2 regions of the Thalassobaculum salexigens DSM 19539 genome follow, and region 2 is predicted to be linked to the other one. Evidence: predicted binding sites of a transcription regulator. Region 2 holds the regulator's gene; the other holds the start of a gene.
What was found. The regulator PhoB, encoded in region 2, activates phosphate uptake and scavenging genes when phosphate is short. The targets are predictions, from matches to a motif close to TNTCATAAAACTGTCA.
Positions count from the first base shown of each region.

Region 1: the regulator PhoB is predicted to act here: its motif matches at 2,204-2,219, upstream of phnD (phosphate/phosphite/phosphonate ABC transporter substrate-binding protein).

Region 1 covers NZ_KE384093.1:1,619,929-1,627,610, reverse strand. Annotated here, with positions in the region: gene G578_RS0112010 (FecCD family ABC transporter permease) at 1-354, shown strand, start outside; gene G578_RS25995 (FecCD family ABC transporter permease) at 351-1,343, shown strand; gene G578_RS0112000 (ABC transporter ATP-binding protein) at 1,340-2,119, shown strand; gene phnD (phosphate/phosphite/phosphonate ABC transporter substrate-binding protein) at 2,273-3,235, shown strand; gene phnC (phosphonate ABC transporter ATP-binding protein) at 3,287-4,135, shown strand; gene phnE (phosphonate ABC transporter, permease protein PhnE) at 4,132-4,950, shown strand; gene phnE (phosphonate ABC transporter, permease protein PhnE) at 4,950-5,762, shown strand; gene G578_RS0111975 (Na/Pi cotransporter family protein) at 5,806-7,446, shown strand; gene hisE (phosphoribosyl-ATP diphosphatase) at 7,480-7,682, shown strand, end outside.
Region 2 covers NZ_KE384095.1:461,922-469,603, reverse strand. Annotated here, with positions in the region: gene pstC (phosphate ABC transporter permease subunit PstC) at 1-751, shown strand, start outside; gene pstA (phosphate ABC transporter permease PstA) at 744-2,084, shown strand; gene pstB (phosphate ABC transporter ATP-binding protein PstB) at 2,097-2,927, shown strand; gene phoU (phosphate signaling complex protein PhoU) at 2,995-3,726, shown strand; gene phoB (phosphate regulon transcriptional regulator PhoB) at 3,839-4,531, shown strand; gene G578_RS0122590 (AmpG family muropeptide MFS transporter) at 4,611-5,948, shown strand; gene G578_RS0122585 (adenosine kinase) at 5,953-6,942, opposite strand; gene G578_RS0122580 (EI24 domain-containing protein) at 7,146-7,682, shown strand, end outside.

The DNA of each region.
Region 1 (7,682 bases), on a different contig from region 2:
CTGGCGCTGGGCGACGCGCTGTCCCGCGGCCTCGGCACCCGACCCGGCCGGGTTCAGGCGGGGGCACTGGTCTGCATCGCGCTGCTGACCGGCGCGGCGGTGGCGATCGCCGGACCCATCGCCTTCCTCGGCCTGATGGTACCGCCGATCGCCCGTCGGCTGGTCGGCGGCTCCCTGCGGCCGGGACTGATCGCCGCCGCCCTGCTGGGGGCGTCGATCCTTCTCCTGGCCGACAGCGCCGGGCGCCTGCTGCTGGCCCCGGCGGAGATCCGGGCCGGCGTCATGACCGCGTTGCTCGGCGGGCCGATCTTCGTGCTGATCGCGCGGCGGATCCGGCCGGGAGCGATCGGATGATCCGCGGCACCGTCCTCGTCCTGCTGCTGGCCGGCTCGGCGGCCCTGGCCCTGCTGGTCGGCCAGATCCACCTCAGCCCGGCAAGCCTGTGGGACGGCCTGACCGGCGGCGACGGACCGGCGGCGCTGACGATCTCGGTTCTGCGCGGCCCCCGGGTCGCCGTCGCCCTGCTGTCGGGTGCCGCCCTGGGCCTGGCAGGCGCGGTGTTCCAGCTCCTGCTGCGCAACCCTCTGGCGTCGCCCGACGTGATGGGCTTCACCGGCGGGTCCGGCCTCGCCATTCTGGCGGCGATCGCCATGGGGACAAGCGTCCCGCTGCCGCTGGCGGCGGCGGCGGGCGGACTGGCGGCCGGCCTGATCGTCCTGACCCTGTCGCGCCCGGCCGGCAGCCGTGGCGGCATCGACGGCGCCTCGCCGGTGACCATTGTCCTGGTCGGTATCGGGGTCGGCTTCGCCGCCTCGGCCTTCGGCTCGTTCCTGATGACCCGCCTGTCCGGTCCCCAGGCGGCGGAGGCCCAACGCTGGCTGGTCGGCTCGCTCTCCGCCCGCGACTGGTCGCATGTCCGGATCCTCATGGCGGCCGGCGGCGCGCTCGTCCTCTGCCTGGCCCTTCAGGTGCGCGCCCTGCGGCTGCTCGAGCTTGGGGCGGAGCTGGCCTCGGGGCTCGGCCTGAAGGTGGCGCGGGCCCGGCTGCTGCTGGCGGCGACCGCCATCGGCCTGTGCGCGGTGGCCGTGTCGATCGTCGGCCCCGTCGCCTTCGTGGCGCTGATGGCCCCGCCGGTGGGCGTACGCCTGGCGCGGGCGACCGACCCGGGCGCCCGGCTTGCGGCGGCCGCGGGGGCGGGCGCGGTCATCATGGTGCTTGCCGATCTTGTCGCCCGGGCGAGCCTCCCCGGCCTGCAGCTGCCGATCGGCGTCACCACCGGCATTCTCGGCGCGCCTTACCTGCTGTGGCGCCTGTCACGCGAGATGGAAAGGGGCGAGCTGTGAGCCCGATCAGCCTGCGCACGGAATCCCTGTCGGTCGGTTACCAGGACCGCCAGGTGATCCAAGGACTGGACCTCGTCTTCCCGGTGGGACGGAGCACCGCCATCCTCGGCCCCAACGGCTGCGGAAAGTCGACCCTGCTGCGCGCGCTGGCCCGGCTGCTGAAACCGTCGGCGGGACGGGTGCTGCTGGGCGACGCCGACCTGCATGCCGCCGACACCCGCGACGTCGCCCGGCAGCTCGCCATCCTGCCGCAGTTCCCTCTCGCCCCGGACGCGATCAACGTGGGCGAGCTGGTCCGGCGCGGGCGGACCCCGTGGCGCGGCCTGCTCGCCCCCTGGACGCGGGACGACAGCGACGCCTGCACCGACGCCCTCGACGCGGTCGGTATGACCGACATGGCCGACCGCCCGCTGGCCGAGCTGTCCGGCGGCCAGCGCCAGCGCGCCTGGCTGGCTCTCGTGCTGGCTCAGCGGACCCCGCTGCTGCTGCTGGACGAGCCGACCTCCCACCTGGATCTGGCACAGCAGATCGAGATGCTGAAACTGCTGCAGCAACGGGTCGCGGACACCGGCATGACGGTGGTCAGCGTGCTGCACGACCTGAACCTCGCCGCCCGGTTCAGCGATCACCTGGTGCTGCTGAGCCCGCAGGGGCTGATCGCCGAGGGCGCGCCGGAGACGGTAGTGACCGCCGAGAACCTGCACCGGGCGTTCGGCCTGGCGGCCCAGGTCATGGCCGATCCGCTGACCGGGCGGCCGTGGATTCTGCCGCACTAGGTCGAACCCCAGTTCCGCCGGTCCATCGGACACTGACGCATATATTTTGTGCTTGGGTCACGCCCGGGACCACGATAATGCTGATGTCACAAAACTGTAATGTTCGGTCATACCGCAGGTGGGCCGACGATAACGACCTGTAGGGAGAATCACATGATTCGCAGAAATTTGATGCTGTCGGCCCTCGCCGGTCTGGTCGGCGCGGTCTCGCTGAGCTGGGCCGCCCCCAGCTACGCCCTCGACTCCCGGTTCAAGGACGACAATGGTGATCTGGTCGCCGATACGCCGACCGATCCGAGCCAGCAGGTCGATCCCGACACCCTCATCTTCGCCTATACCCCGGTCGAGGATCCGGCGGTCTACGCCAAGGTGTGGGACGGCTTCCTGCGCCACATGGAGAGCGTGACCGGCAAGAAGGTCCAGTTCTTCCCCGTGCAGTCCAACGCCGCCCAGATCGAGGCGATGCGCGCCGGTCGCCTGCATGTCGCCGGCTTCAACACCGGCTCCAACCCGCTGGCGGTGAACTGCGCCGGTTTCGTGTCCTTCACCATCATGGCCTCGAAGGACGGCGATTTCGGCTACAACATGGAAATCATCACCTATCCGGGCAGCGGCATCGAGAAGGTCGAGGACATCAAGGGCCGGAAGATGGCCTTCACCTCGCAGACCTCGAATTCCGGCTTCAAGGCGCCGTCGGCGATCCTGAAGGCCGATTACGGCATGGTCCCGGAGACGGATTTCGAGCCGGTGTTCTCCGGCAAGCACGACAACTCGATCCTCGGCGTGGCCAACAAGGACTATCCGGCCGCCGCGATCGCCAACTCGGTGCTGCACCGCATGGTGGCCCGCGACGTGATCAAGGCCGATCAGGTCGTCTCGATCTACAAGTCGCAGAAGTTCCCGACCACCGGGTTCGGCTACGTCTACAACCTGAAGCCGGAGCTGCAGGAGAAGATCAAGGAAGCCTTCTTCACCTTCGACTGGGAAGGCTCGGCCCTTAAGGAGGAGTTCGCCCGGTCCGGTGAGGAGCAGTTCATCCCGATCACCTACAAGTCCCACTGGGAGGTGATCCGCAAGATCGACACCGCCAACGGCGTCTCCTACGACTGCAAGTGACCCCACGGTCACACAACACCCTTTGACCGGCACATTTTAGGGAGCGGCCGAATGCTGCGCTTGAAGGACCTCTCGAAGGTCTATGCAACCGGAGATCGGGCGCTCACCGATGTGAGCCTTACGGTCGAGCCCGGTCAGGTCGTTGGCCTGATCGGGCCGTCCGGGGCGGGGAAATCCACCCTGATCCGCTGTATCAACCGTCTGGTCGAGCCGACCTCAGGCCAGGTCTATCTCGGCGACATGGACATCACCGGCCTGAGCCGCGGCGGTCTGCGCCGCGCCCGCCGCCGGATCGGCATGATCTTCCAGGAATACGCCCTGGTGGAACGCCTCACCGTGATGGAGAACGTGCTGTCCGGCCGGCTCGGCTATGTCGGCTTCTGGCGCAGCTTCTTCCGCAAGTTTCCGCCGGCATCGATCGAGAACGCCTACCGCCTGCTCGACCGGGTCGGACTGTCGGACCATGTGAACAAGCGCGCCGACGCCCTGTCCGGCGGCCAGCGCCAGCGGGTCGGCATCGCCCGCGCCCTGGAGCAGGATCCCGACCTGCTGCTGATCGACGAGCCGACGGCGTCGCTCGACCCGAAGACCTCGCGGCAGATCATGCGGCTGATCGTGGAGATCTGCGACGAGCGCGGCCTGCCCGCCATCATCAACATTCACGACGTCGCCCTCGCCCAGCAGTTCGTGCGCCGGGTCATCGGCCTGCAGTCCGGCCGCGTGGTCTTCGACGGCAGCCCGGACGAACTCACCGCGGACGTCCTCACCCAGATCTACGGCGAGGAGGACTGGTCCGCCACGATCCGCAAGGCCGACGAAGACGGCGAGGACATCGACGAGGACGCCGACCATCCCGGCACGGTCCCGGTCGACCGCGAACGCCTGGCGGGCCTCACATGACCGACGCGGGCATGACCGGCGCGACCGATTACCGGGGCTGGACGCGGCCGCCCATCATCAAGCGGCCCTGGCTGCGCTGGGCGCTGTACGGCGGCGGCCTGCTCTATCTGGTGCTGGCCGTCGCCTCGGTCGAGGTGAACTGGGTGCGGGTCTGGGAAGGTTTGGAGCGCGGCCAGCGCTTCATCGAGGGCTTCCTGGTCCCCGACTTCACCAGCCGCTGGGAGGACATCCTCCAGGGCATGGAAGAGAGCCTGACCATGTCGGTGACCGCGACCGTGGTCGGCGTGCTGATCTCCATCCCCATCGGCATCGGCGCCGCCCGCAACATAGCGCCCCTGCCGATCTACGCCGTGTGCCGGGCCATCGTCGCCCTGTCACGCAGCTTCCAGGAGATCATCGTCGCCATCCTGTTCGTCGCCATGTTCGGCTTCGGCCCGTTCGCCGGCTTCCTGACCCTGTCCTTCGCCACCATCGGCTTCCTGGCCAAGCTGCTGGCCGAGGACATCGAGGATATCGACGAGGCCCAGGCCGAGGCGGTGCGGGCGACCGGGGCCGGCTGGTGGCAGATCGTAAACTACGCGATCCAGCCGCAGGTCATGCCGCGCCTGATCGGCCTCAGCCTCTACCGGCTGGACATCAATTTCCGCGAGTCGGCGGTGATCGGCATCGTCGGCGCCGGCGGCATCGGCGCCACCCTGAACACCGCGATGGACCGCTACGAATACGATTCCGCCGCCGCGATCCTGATCCTGATCATCCTGATCGTCATGGCCGCCGAATACCTGTCGGGCTACGTGCGGAAGTGGGTGCAATGATGACGATGACCGACCTCGCCCACCGGACCTGGCGCCGGCGCTCCACCCGCAAGGAACTGGCGCTCTGGCTCGGCTGGCTCCTGCTCGTCGCCCTGTTCGTGTTCTGCTGGCAGGTGATGACCGAGAGCACGATCTGGGCTTTCGTCACCGACGCGCCCCGTCAGGCCGCCGATATCGGCTCGCGCATGTTCCCGCCGCGCTGGGAGTATATCCCGGCCCTGCTGGAGCCGCTCTGGGACACTCTGAACATCGCCACGCTCGGCACGCTGCTGGCGCTGTTCATGGCGGTGCCGGTGGCCTTTATGGCGGCCCGCAACACCACCCCCAGCACCCGCTTCGTGCGGCCGGTCGCCCTGCTGATCATCGTCGCCAGCCGCTCGATCAACTCGCTGATCTGGGCGCTGCTGCTGGTCGCGGTCATCGGCCCCGGCGTGATGGCCGGCATCGTCGCCATCGCCCTGCGCTCGATCGGCTTCGTCGCCAAGCTGCTCTACGAGGCGATCGAGGAGATCGACGAAGCACAGGTCGAGGCGGTGGCCGCCACCGGCGCCAGCAAGGCGCAGCTCATGGATTACGCGGTGGTGCCGCAGATCCTGCCGGCCTTCGCCGGGATCACGGTGTTCCGCTGGGACATCAACATCCGCGAGTCGACGGTTCTCGGGCTGGTCGGAGCCGGCGGACTGGGCCTGCGGCTGCAGGAATCCCTGAACGTGCTAGCCTGGCCCCAGGTGACGGTGATCTTCATCCTGATCCTGATCACCGTGCTGGTCAGCGAGTGGGTCTCCGCCAAGGTCCGCCATGCCATCATCTGACGAAGGGTCGCGGCCGTACCGGTCGCGACTGCGGGAAACCTGAATGCATCTGCTCATCGAAATCGCCGGCGGCGTCGCCCTGCTCCTGTGGGGCGTGCGCATGGTGCGCACCGGAATCACCCGGGCCTTCGGTTCGGCGATCCGGCGCGGCATCGCGGCGGCGACGCGGAACCGGCTGACCTCGTTCCTCACCGGGTTCACGGTCACCGGCTTCCTGCAGAGCAGTACCGCCACCGCCCTGATCGTCGGCTCCTTCGGGGGCCGCAAGATGATCGCCGTGCCGGCCGGATTGGCGATCATGCTGGGTGCGGATGTCGGCAGTACGGTCGTGGTGCAGGTGCTGGCCTTCGACGTCTCCTGGATCTCGCCGCTCTTTCTGTTCGTCGGCGTGACCGCCTTCCTGACCTCCGACGACTCCCGCCGACGGGCCATGGCCCGGGTGCTGATCGGCCTCGGGCTGATGCTGCTGGCGATCAAGATGGTGATGCTGGCCTCGGTCCCGCTGCGCGAGGGGCCGACCCTGTCGGTCCTGCTGGCGCCGATGGTCGACGAGCCGATCCTGGCGATCCTGCTCGGCGCAGGGCTGGCTTGGCTGGCCCATTCCAGCCTGACCGTGATCGTGCTGGTGATGACGCTGGTCTCCCTACACGTGGTCGAGGTTCAGCTCGCCATGGCGCTGGTGCTGGGGGCAAATATCGGCAGCTCGATCACCCCGGTGGCGATGAACTGGCGGGCGGATCCCTCGGCGCGGCGCATTCCGGTGGGCAACCTGATGATGCGGACGGCAGGCGTGGCCCTGGTGTTCTGGATGGTGCCCTGGATCGTGCCGTATCTGCGCGACATCTCCGACGATCCGGCCCGGCTGATCGCGAATTTCCACACCGGCTTCAACCTGGCGGTGGCGCTCCTGTTCCTGCCCTTCGTCGGCCTCGTAGCCGCCCTGGTCACCCGGATGCTGCCGGACAGTCCGGCGGCGGAAGACGAGAAGGCGCCGAGGCATCTGGAGGAGTCCGCGCTCGATTCACCCGGCGTCGCCCTGTCCAGCGCCGCGCGCGAGACCCTGCGGATCGGCGATACGGTGGAATCGATGCTCGAACGCACCATGGAGGTGTTCAAGAGCGGCCGCTCCGACCTGATCAAGGAGATCGAGCGCGACGACGACGTGGTCGACGTGCTGCACGAGGCGGTGAAGCTCTATCTCACCCGGCTGTCGCGTCAGGAACTGGACCCCAAGGAAAGCCGCCGGGTGGTCGAGATCCTGACTTTCAACACCAACCTGGAGCATATCGGCGACATCATCGACAAGAACCTGCTGGAGCTGGCGGCCAAGAAGATCAAGGACGGCGCCCGCTTCTCCGATGCCGGCATGACCGAACTGCAGGCCATGCACGGCGAGGTGGTCGCCAACCTGAAGCTGGCGCTGAGCGTGTTCATGAGCGGCGACGCGCTGCTGGCCCGCCGGCTGATGGAGCAGAAGGTCCATATCCGCGAGCTGGAGCAGAAATTCGCCGAGGCCCACTACGCCCGCATGCGCGACGGCACGCCGGAATCCCTGGGCAGCTCGTCGCTGCATCTGGACGTGCTGCGGGACTTGAAGCGAATCAACAGCCACATCACGTCGGTGGCCTATCCGATCCTGGAATCGACCGGCCAGATCGCCGAGAGCCGCCTGATCGATGCCTGACCCCACTCACGTTCAGAGCCCCGCGGAGTGCCCATGACCCATCCGATCGACCAGCTCTTCGAGATGGTCCAGACCTCGCGCGCGGATACCAAGGTCGGCAACCGGACCGCGCAGCTGCTGCGCGACGGCAACCCGAAGATCGCCAAGAAGGTGGTCGAGGAAGCCGCCGAAGTGGCGCTGGACGCCGCCGTGGCCGACCGCGACGGGGTGATCCGCGAGTCCGCCGACCTGCTGTA
Region 2 (7,682 bases):
GCAGACCGCCCTGCGCAGCGACCAGGTCGGCTCCTCCGGCGCGTTCGGCGCGATCCCGCTCTTCGTCGGCACCCTGCTGATCACCTTCATCGCCATGATCGTCGCCGCGCCGATCGGGCTGATGTCCGCGATCTACATGGCCGAATACGCCGACCCCCGGTTCCGCGCCTTCGCCAAGCCGATGCTGGAGGTGCTCGCCGGTATCCCGACGGTGGTCTACGGCTTCTTCGCCGCCCTGACCGTCGCCCCGTTCTTCCGGAATGCCGGCGAGAGCATCGGCCTCGACGTCTCCTCGGAGAGCGCGCTGGCCGCCGGCGTCGTCATGGGCATCATGATCATCCCCTTCGTGTCGTCCCTGTCCGATGACGTGATCAACGCCGTGCCGCAATCCCTGCGCGACGGGTCCTACGGCCTGGGCGCCACCAAGTCGGAGACCATCCGGTCGGTCATCGTGCCCGCAGCCCTGCCCGGCATCGTCGGCGCCCTGCTGCTGGCCGTGAGCCGCGCCATCGGCGAGACCATGATCGTGGTGATGGCCGCCGGCCTCGCCGCCAACCTGACCGTCAATCCGCTGGAGGCCGTCACCACCGTCACGGTGCAGATCGTCACCCTGCTGGTCGGCGACCAGGAATTCGACAGTGCCAAGACCCTGTCCGCCTTCGCCCTCGGGCTCGTCCTGTTCTTCATTACGCTCGCCCTCAACGTGATCGCGCTGAGCGTGGTCCGCAAATACCGAGAGAAGTATGACTGACACGACCTCCTCTCCTCAGGGTGTCTCCCCCGGGGGCGCGTCGGGCGATCCGATCCGCCGTCCGGTCTTCGTCGGCCCTCACCTCGCGCGCCGCTATGCCCGCGAGCGCAGGTTCCGTCTGCTGGGTCTCGCCAGCGTGGCGACGGCCGGCGTGATCCTGCTCATCCTGCTCGGCAGCATCGTGTCCAAGGGCTATTCGGCCTTCTGGCAGCACGAGGTCGATCTCGACATCACGTTCAGCGCCGAGGAGCTGAACCCCGACGGCGGGTCGGTGGAGCGCGAGACGCTGCTGCGCGCCAACTATCTCGACATGGTGCGCGACGCTCTCAAGCGCGAGTTCCCCGATGCCGCCGATGACCGGCGCGAGCGGCGCATGCTCTACGGCCTGGTCTCGCCGAACGCCGATCTCGCGTTGCGGAACATGGTCCTGGAAGACCCGTCGCTGATCGGGACCACCCAGACGGTGGCCATCAAGATGTCCGACGACATGGACACCTTCGCCAAGGGGTTCATCGACCGCGATCTGCCGGAAGGCGACCGCCGGGTGAAGGACCGGGAGATCAGCTGGCACGACCATCTCGAGGCCGAGGGCCGGGTGCACGCGGCGTTCAACGTGGACTTCTTCACCACCGGCGACAGCCGAGAGCCGGAGGAGGCCGGCATCTACGGCGCCCTGATCGGCTCCATCCTGACCCTGACGGTGACCCTGCTGGTCTCCTTCCCGATCGGCGTCATGGCCGCCGCCTATCTCGAGGAGTTCGCGCCGAAGAACCGGTTCACCGACCTGATCGAGGTGAACATCAACAATCTGGCGGCGGTGCCCTCGATCGTCTTCGGTCTGCTCGGCCTCGCGGTGTTCCTGAATTTCTTCGGCCTGCCGCGCTCGGCCCCGCTCGCCGGTGGCCTGGTGCTGGCGCTGATGACCCTGCCGACGATCATCATCGCCTCCCGCTCGGCGCTGAAGGCGGTGCCGCCCTCGATCCGAGAGGCGGCCCTGGGCCTGGGCGCGTCGCGGCTGCAGGTGGTCACGCACCACGTGCTGCCCCTGGCGATGCCGGGCATCCTGACCGGCACCATCATCGGCATGGCCCAGGCGCTCGGCGAGACCGCGCCGCTGCTGATGATCGGCATGGTCGCCTTCATCGTCGACGTGCCGCAAAGCTTCACCGATCCGGCGACGGTCCTGCCGGTTCAGGTCTATATCTGGGCCGACAGCCCTGAGCGCGCCTTCGTGGAAAAGACCTCGGCGGCGATCATGGTCCTACTCGGCTTCCTGGTTCTGATGAACGCGGTCGCCGTCCTGTTGCGCAAGCGCTTCGAGCGGCGGTGGTAAGGAGAAATACCGATGAGCAGCACGTCCATGACGACGACACCCGAAGTCGCATCCAAATCGCCGAGCCCCGAGCAATTGGCCAACCGCTACACCAAGGTTCAGTCCCGTGACGTCAACGTCTACTACGGCGAGAAGCATGCGCTGAAGCATGTGGACCTGGACGTCTACCAGAACGAGGTCACGGCGCTGATCGGCCCGTCCGGCTGCGGCAAGTCCACGTTCCTGCGCTGCCTCAACCGCATGAACGACGTGATCGACATCTGCCGGGTCACCGGCAGGATCGCGCTGGACGAGCACGACATCTACGACCCGTCCCTGGACGTGGTGCAGCTGCGCGCCCGGGTCGGCATGGTGTTCCAGAAGCCGAATCCGTTTCCGAAGACGATCTACGACAACATCGCCTACGGTCCGCGGATCCACGGCATCGCCCACGGCAAGGCCGAGCTGGACGAGATCGTGCAGAAGAGCCTGGAGCGGGCCGGCCTCTGGAAGGAGGTCAGCGACCGGCTGGACCAGCCCGGCACCGGCCTGTCCGGCGGCCAGCAGCAGCGGCTGTGCATCGCCCGGGCGATCGCGGTGAACCCGGAGGTCATCCTGATGGATGAGCCGTGCTCGGCCCTGGACCCGATCGCCACCGCCCGCATCGAGGAGCTGATCGACGAGCTGCGCGAGAACTTCACCATCGTCATCGTCACCCATTCCATGCAGCAGGCTGCCCGCGTGTCCCAGCGCACCGCGTTCTTCCACCTGGGCGATCTGGTGGAGGTCGGCGAGACCGAGACGATCTTCACCAATCCAGTCGACAGCCGCACCCAGGGGTACATCACCGGACGTTTCGGTTAGGCTCGAACGCTACGCCGCAGGCCGGTAGGCGGCTGCGGCCCGTCACCCGTTTCCGGAGGTCTGAATCATGTCCGACAGCCACATCGTGTCCTCGTTCGACGACGAACTGGACGGCTTGCGGTCGGCTATTTCCCGCATGGGCGGTCTCGTCGAGGCCCAGCTCGCCAACTCCATCCAGGCGATCGCCAAGCGCGACGACGCCCTGGCGACCCAGTGCGTGGAGGCCGACAAGGCGATCGACGACCTGGAGGATCAGGTCGAGGCGCTGACCCTGCGGATGCTGGCCCTGCGCCAGCCCGTCGCCCACGACCTGCGCCAGATCCTGTCGGCGCTGAAGATCTCGCACGATCTGGAGCGCATGGGCGACTACGCCACCAACGTGGCCAAGCGCGCCTCGGCCCTGTCGCAGCTCCCGGAGGTCGGGCCGATCAACGGCATCGCCCGCATGGGCCGGCTGACCCACCGGATCATCACCGACGTGCTGGACGCCTATACCCAGCGCGACGTGGAGCGCGCCATGGTGGCCTGGCAGCGCGATGAAGAGATCGACCAGATGTACACCAGCCTCTTTCGGGAGCTGCTGACCTACATGATGGAGGATCCGCGCAACATCACCGCCTGCGCGCACCTGCTCTTCGTGGCCAAGAACATCGAGCGGATCGGCGATCACGCGACCAACATCGCGGAGACCGTCTATTTCGAGGAGACCGGCCGCCGTCTGGAAGGCAACCGGCCGAAGGGGGACAACAGCAGCTTCGCCGTCGTCAAGCCGGAGGAGCTCTCCGAAGAATCGTCCTAGAGCGGATCACGGTCGGATGGCCTCATCCGTTCGTGTGAATTTGCTCTGTATTCAAAGGTTTAGAGGACGATTCACGGTACAGATCGTACTCTAGTCGCGAGTGACCCAGCCCATGAAACCACTGATCCTGATCGTCGAGGATGAAGCGCCGATCGTCACCCTGCTCCGCTACAACCTGGAACGCGAAGGCTTCCGCGTCATCGACGCGGGTGACGGCGAGGAGGCCATGCTGGTCGCCGCGGAGCGCCGGCCCGACCTGATCCTGCTCGACTGGATGCTGCCCCTGCTGTCGGGGATCGAGGCCTGCCGCCGGCTGCGCCGCGCGCCCGACCTGAAGAACATCCCGATCATCATGCTCACCGCCCGCGGCGAGGAGGGCGACCGGATCCGCGGCCTGAACTCCGGGGCCGACGACTACATCACCAAGCCGTTCAGCCCGGCCGAGCTGATCGCCCGGGTCCGCGCGGTGATGCGCCGGGCGCGGCCCTCCACCGAGGACGAGATCCTGCGCTTCGCCGACCTGACCATGGACCTGGCGGCCCATCGGGTGAAGCGCAGCGAGCGCGACATCCATCTCGGACCCACCGAGTTCCGCCTGCTGCGCCATTTCCTGGAGCATCCGGGACGGGTGTTCTCGCGCGAACAGCTGCTCGACACCGTCTGGGGTCCGGACGTCTATGTCGAGCCACGCACGGTCGACGTCCATATCCGCCGGCTGCGCAAGGCGCTGAACAGCGAGAACGACGACGACATGATCCGCACGGTGCGCTCCGCCGGCTACGCGCTCGACGCCAACGCCGCCTGACCGGCGTCCCTTCGCTCCCCCGCTCGCCGAGCATCTAATGATGCTGGGCAAGCCGGGGCGACTCAGATACCTCATCGGTATGGCGGCTGAACGCACCTCCTGGACCGACGGCATCCGGGTCTATCTCGACCGCCGGATGCTCATCATCCTCGTCTTCGGCTTCGCGTCGGGCCTGCCGGCGCCGCTGGTCTATTCGAACCTGTCGATCTGGCTGACCGATGCCGGCTTCTCACGGTCCAGCGTCGGCCTGTTCAGCCTCGCCACCACCGCCTACGCCATCAATTTCCTGTGGGCGCCGCTGGTCGACCGGCTGCGGCTGCCCGGCCTCACCGACCGGCTCGGCCGCCGGCGCGGCTGGGCGCTGCTGACCCAGCTCCTCCTGATCGCCGCCATCGCCTTTCTCGGCCTGACCGATCCGACCGCCGACGTGTCGATGGTGGCGCTGGCCTGCGTCTTCGTCGCCTTCGTGTCCGCCACCCAGGACATCGTCATCGATGCCTATCGGGTCGACATCCTGAAACCGGAAGAGTTCGGCGCGGGATCCGCGGTGGCGATCTGGGGCTGGCATCTGGGCGGCACCCTGGTCGGCGGCGCCGGTGGCCTCTATCTCGCCGCCAACCTGGGCTGGAACGCGACCTATCTTATCCTGGCCTGCACCCTGCTGATCGCCGTCGCCGCCACGCTGCTGGCCCCGGAGCCGACACCCCGCGATCCCTTGCCCGAGGACGTGAGCGACACGGGCGCGCCGGCCACCGAGCGTGCCGCGATCTGGCTGCGCCAGGCACTGATCGACCCCTTCGCCGAGTTCATGCGCCGGGACTGGTGGCTGCTGATCCTGGTCTTCGTCTTCGTGTTCAAGTTCGGGGACGCGCTGCTCGGCCGCATGTCCTTCGTGTTCTACCGGGAGCTGGGTTTCGAGCTGACGCAGATCGCCGACGTCACCAAGGTGTTCGGCCTCGCCGCCGTCTGCGTGGGCGTCTTCGCGGGCGGGATCCTGGTGAAACTGGCCGGCGTGTTCCGCGCCCTGCTGGCCGGCGGCCTCGCCGCGGCGGCGACCAACCTCGCCTATGCCTATCTCGCCGGCGCCGGCCAGGACGCGGACGTCTTCGCCGTGGCGGTGATCGCCGACAATTTCACCGGCGGCCTGGCGACCGTCGCTTTCGTCGCCTACCTCGCCGGGCTCTGCAACACGGCATTCTCGGCGACCCAATATGCGCTGCTGAACTCGCTGGGGAATCTGGCGCGGATCTGGTTCGCGTCCTCCGCCGGCGTCATCGTCGACAGCCTGGGCGGAGACTGGGCGCTGTTCTTCACCATGACCGCCGGCCTTGCCCTGCTGGGCCTGCCGCTGCTGCTGGTGCTGATGTGGGTGATGCCGGACCCGGGCAAGGCCGGATCCGGCTCAGAGTCGTCTTAAGCGATCAGCCGAGCTTCTCGGCCACCAGCTTCTTCAGGTCGGCCTCCGGCCGCGCGCCCACGTGGCTGATGATCTCCGACGCGCAGATCGCCCCCATCCGGCCGCAGGTCACGGCGTCCTTGCCGGCGGTGTATCCGTGCAGGAACCCGGCGGCGTAGAGGTCGCCCGCCCCGGTGGTGTCGACCACCTGGGCAACCGGCTCGGCATCGAGCACGTGGACCTCGTCGCGATGGACGACGACCGCGCCCTTCTCGCTGCGGGTCAGGGCCGCCGTCTCGACCTCGAAACGAACTGCCTGAAGCACATCGTCGAACTTGTCGGTCTCGAACAGCGACAGGGACTCCGCCTCGTTGGCGAAGAGGATGTCCACGTGATGCTTCACCAGCTCCTTGAAATCGGCGCGGTGCCGGTCGACGCAGAACGAGTCCGACAGCGACAGGGCGACCTTGCCGCCGGAGCGGTGGGCGATCTCCGCCGCCTTGACGAACGCCTTCTTGGCCTCGGGCTGATCCCAGAGATAGCCCTCCAGGTAGACCACCTGGGCGTCGGCGATCAGGTCCTCGGGGATATCCTCGGGGGTCAGGTTCACGCAGGCGCCCAGGAAGGTGCTCATGGACCGTTGCGCATCCGGCGTCACCAGGACGAGGCAGCGGGCGGTCGGCGGTCCGTCCGGGGCCGCCGCTGTCTCGAAGCGCACGCCCTGGGCGGTGATGTCGTGGCGGAACACCTTGCCCAGCCCGTCATCGCGCACCTTGCCGATATAGCCGGTGCGGCTGCCGAGCGCGGCCAGGCCGGCGGCGGTGTTGCCGGCCGAGCCGCCGGACATCTCCACGCCCGGCCCCATGGCGGCGTAGAGGGATTCCGAACGCTCGGCGTCGATCAGGGTCATCGCGCCCTTCTCCACTTTCTCCGTCGCCAGAAAGGCGTCGTCGCAGCGGGAAATGACGTCGACGATGGCGTTGCCGATGGCGACGACATCCAGGCTCTTGGTCATTCAGATCTCCAGGAGTTCTTGGAAACGGCCTCGCCAGCACCCTAGTGGTCTGACCGAACCGATCAACCCCGGCGATTGGGTTCGTGGGCGGTCCCGTGCGGAAATCGACCCTTCACGGGCGAGCCGCGCTTGAATACGGCGCGGCTTCGTGGTTTCAAGCGGCGGGGCGACGCAGCCACATGAGATGGCCACATGAGACGGCGATGTTCAAATCGATTTCCCTGACCCTGGGGCAGCTCGGCGATCCCCGCCTGCGGTCGGTGCTGATCCTGTCGATCGGCGCCAGCCTCGCCCTGATCGTCGTTCTCACGATCGGCGTCGGCTACGCGCTGAGCGCCCTGGCCCAGACCGGGACCGAGTGGCTGGACAGCCTGCTGGTCTGGCTGGGCGCCATCGGAACCTTCATCTTCGCCCTGATCTTCTTTCCCGGCTCCGTGCAGTTGGTCAGCGGCGTGTTTGCCGACCGGGTGGCCGACGCGGTGATGGCGACCCACTATCCGACCGCGCCGACCCCGCGCCACGTGCCGATGGGCGAGGTGCTCGGCGACGGACTGCGCTTCGCCTTCCTGTCCATCGGCCTGAACATCCTCGCCCTGCCGCTGTATTTCGTGCTGCCGGGTCTCAATCTGATCGTGTTCTACGGGCTGAACGGCTACCTGCTCGGCCGCGAATACGCCGAGATGGTCGGTCAGCGGACCCTGGACCGGATGTCGATGCGGACGTTCCGGCGCGCGAATCAG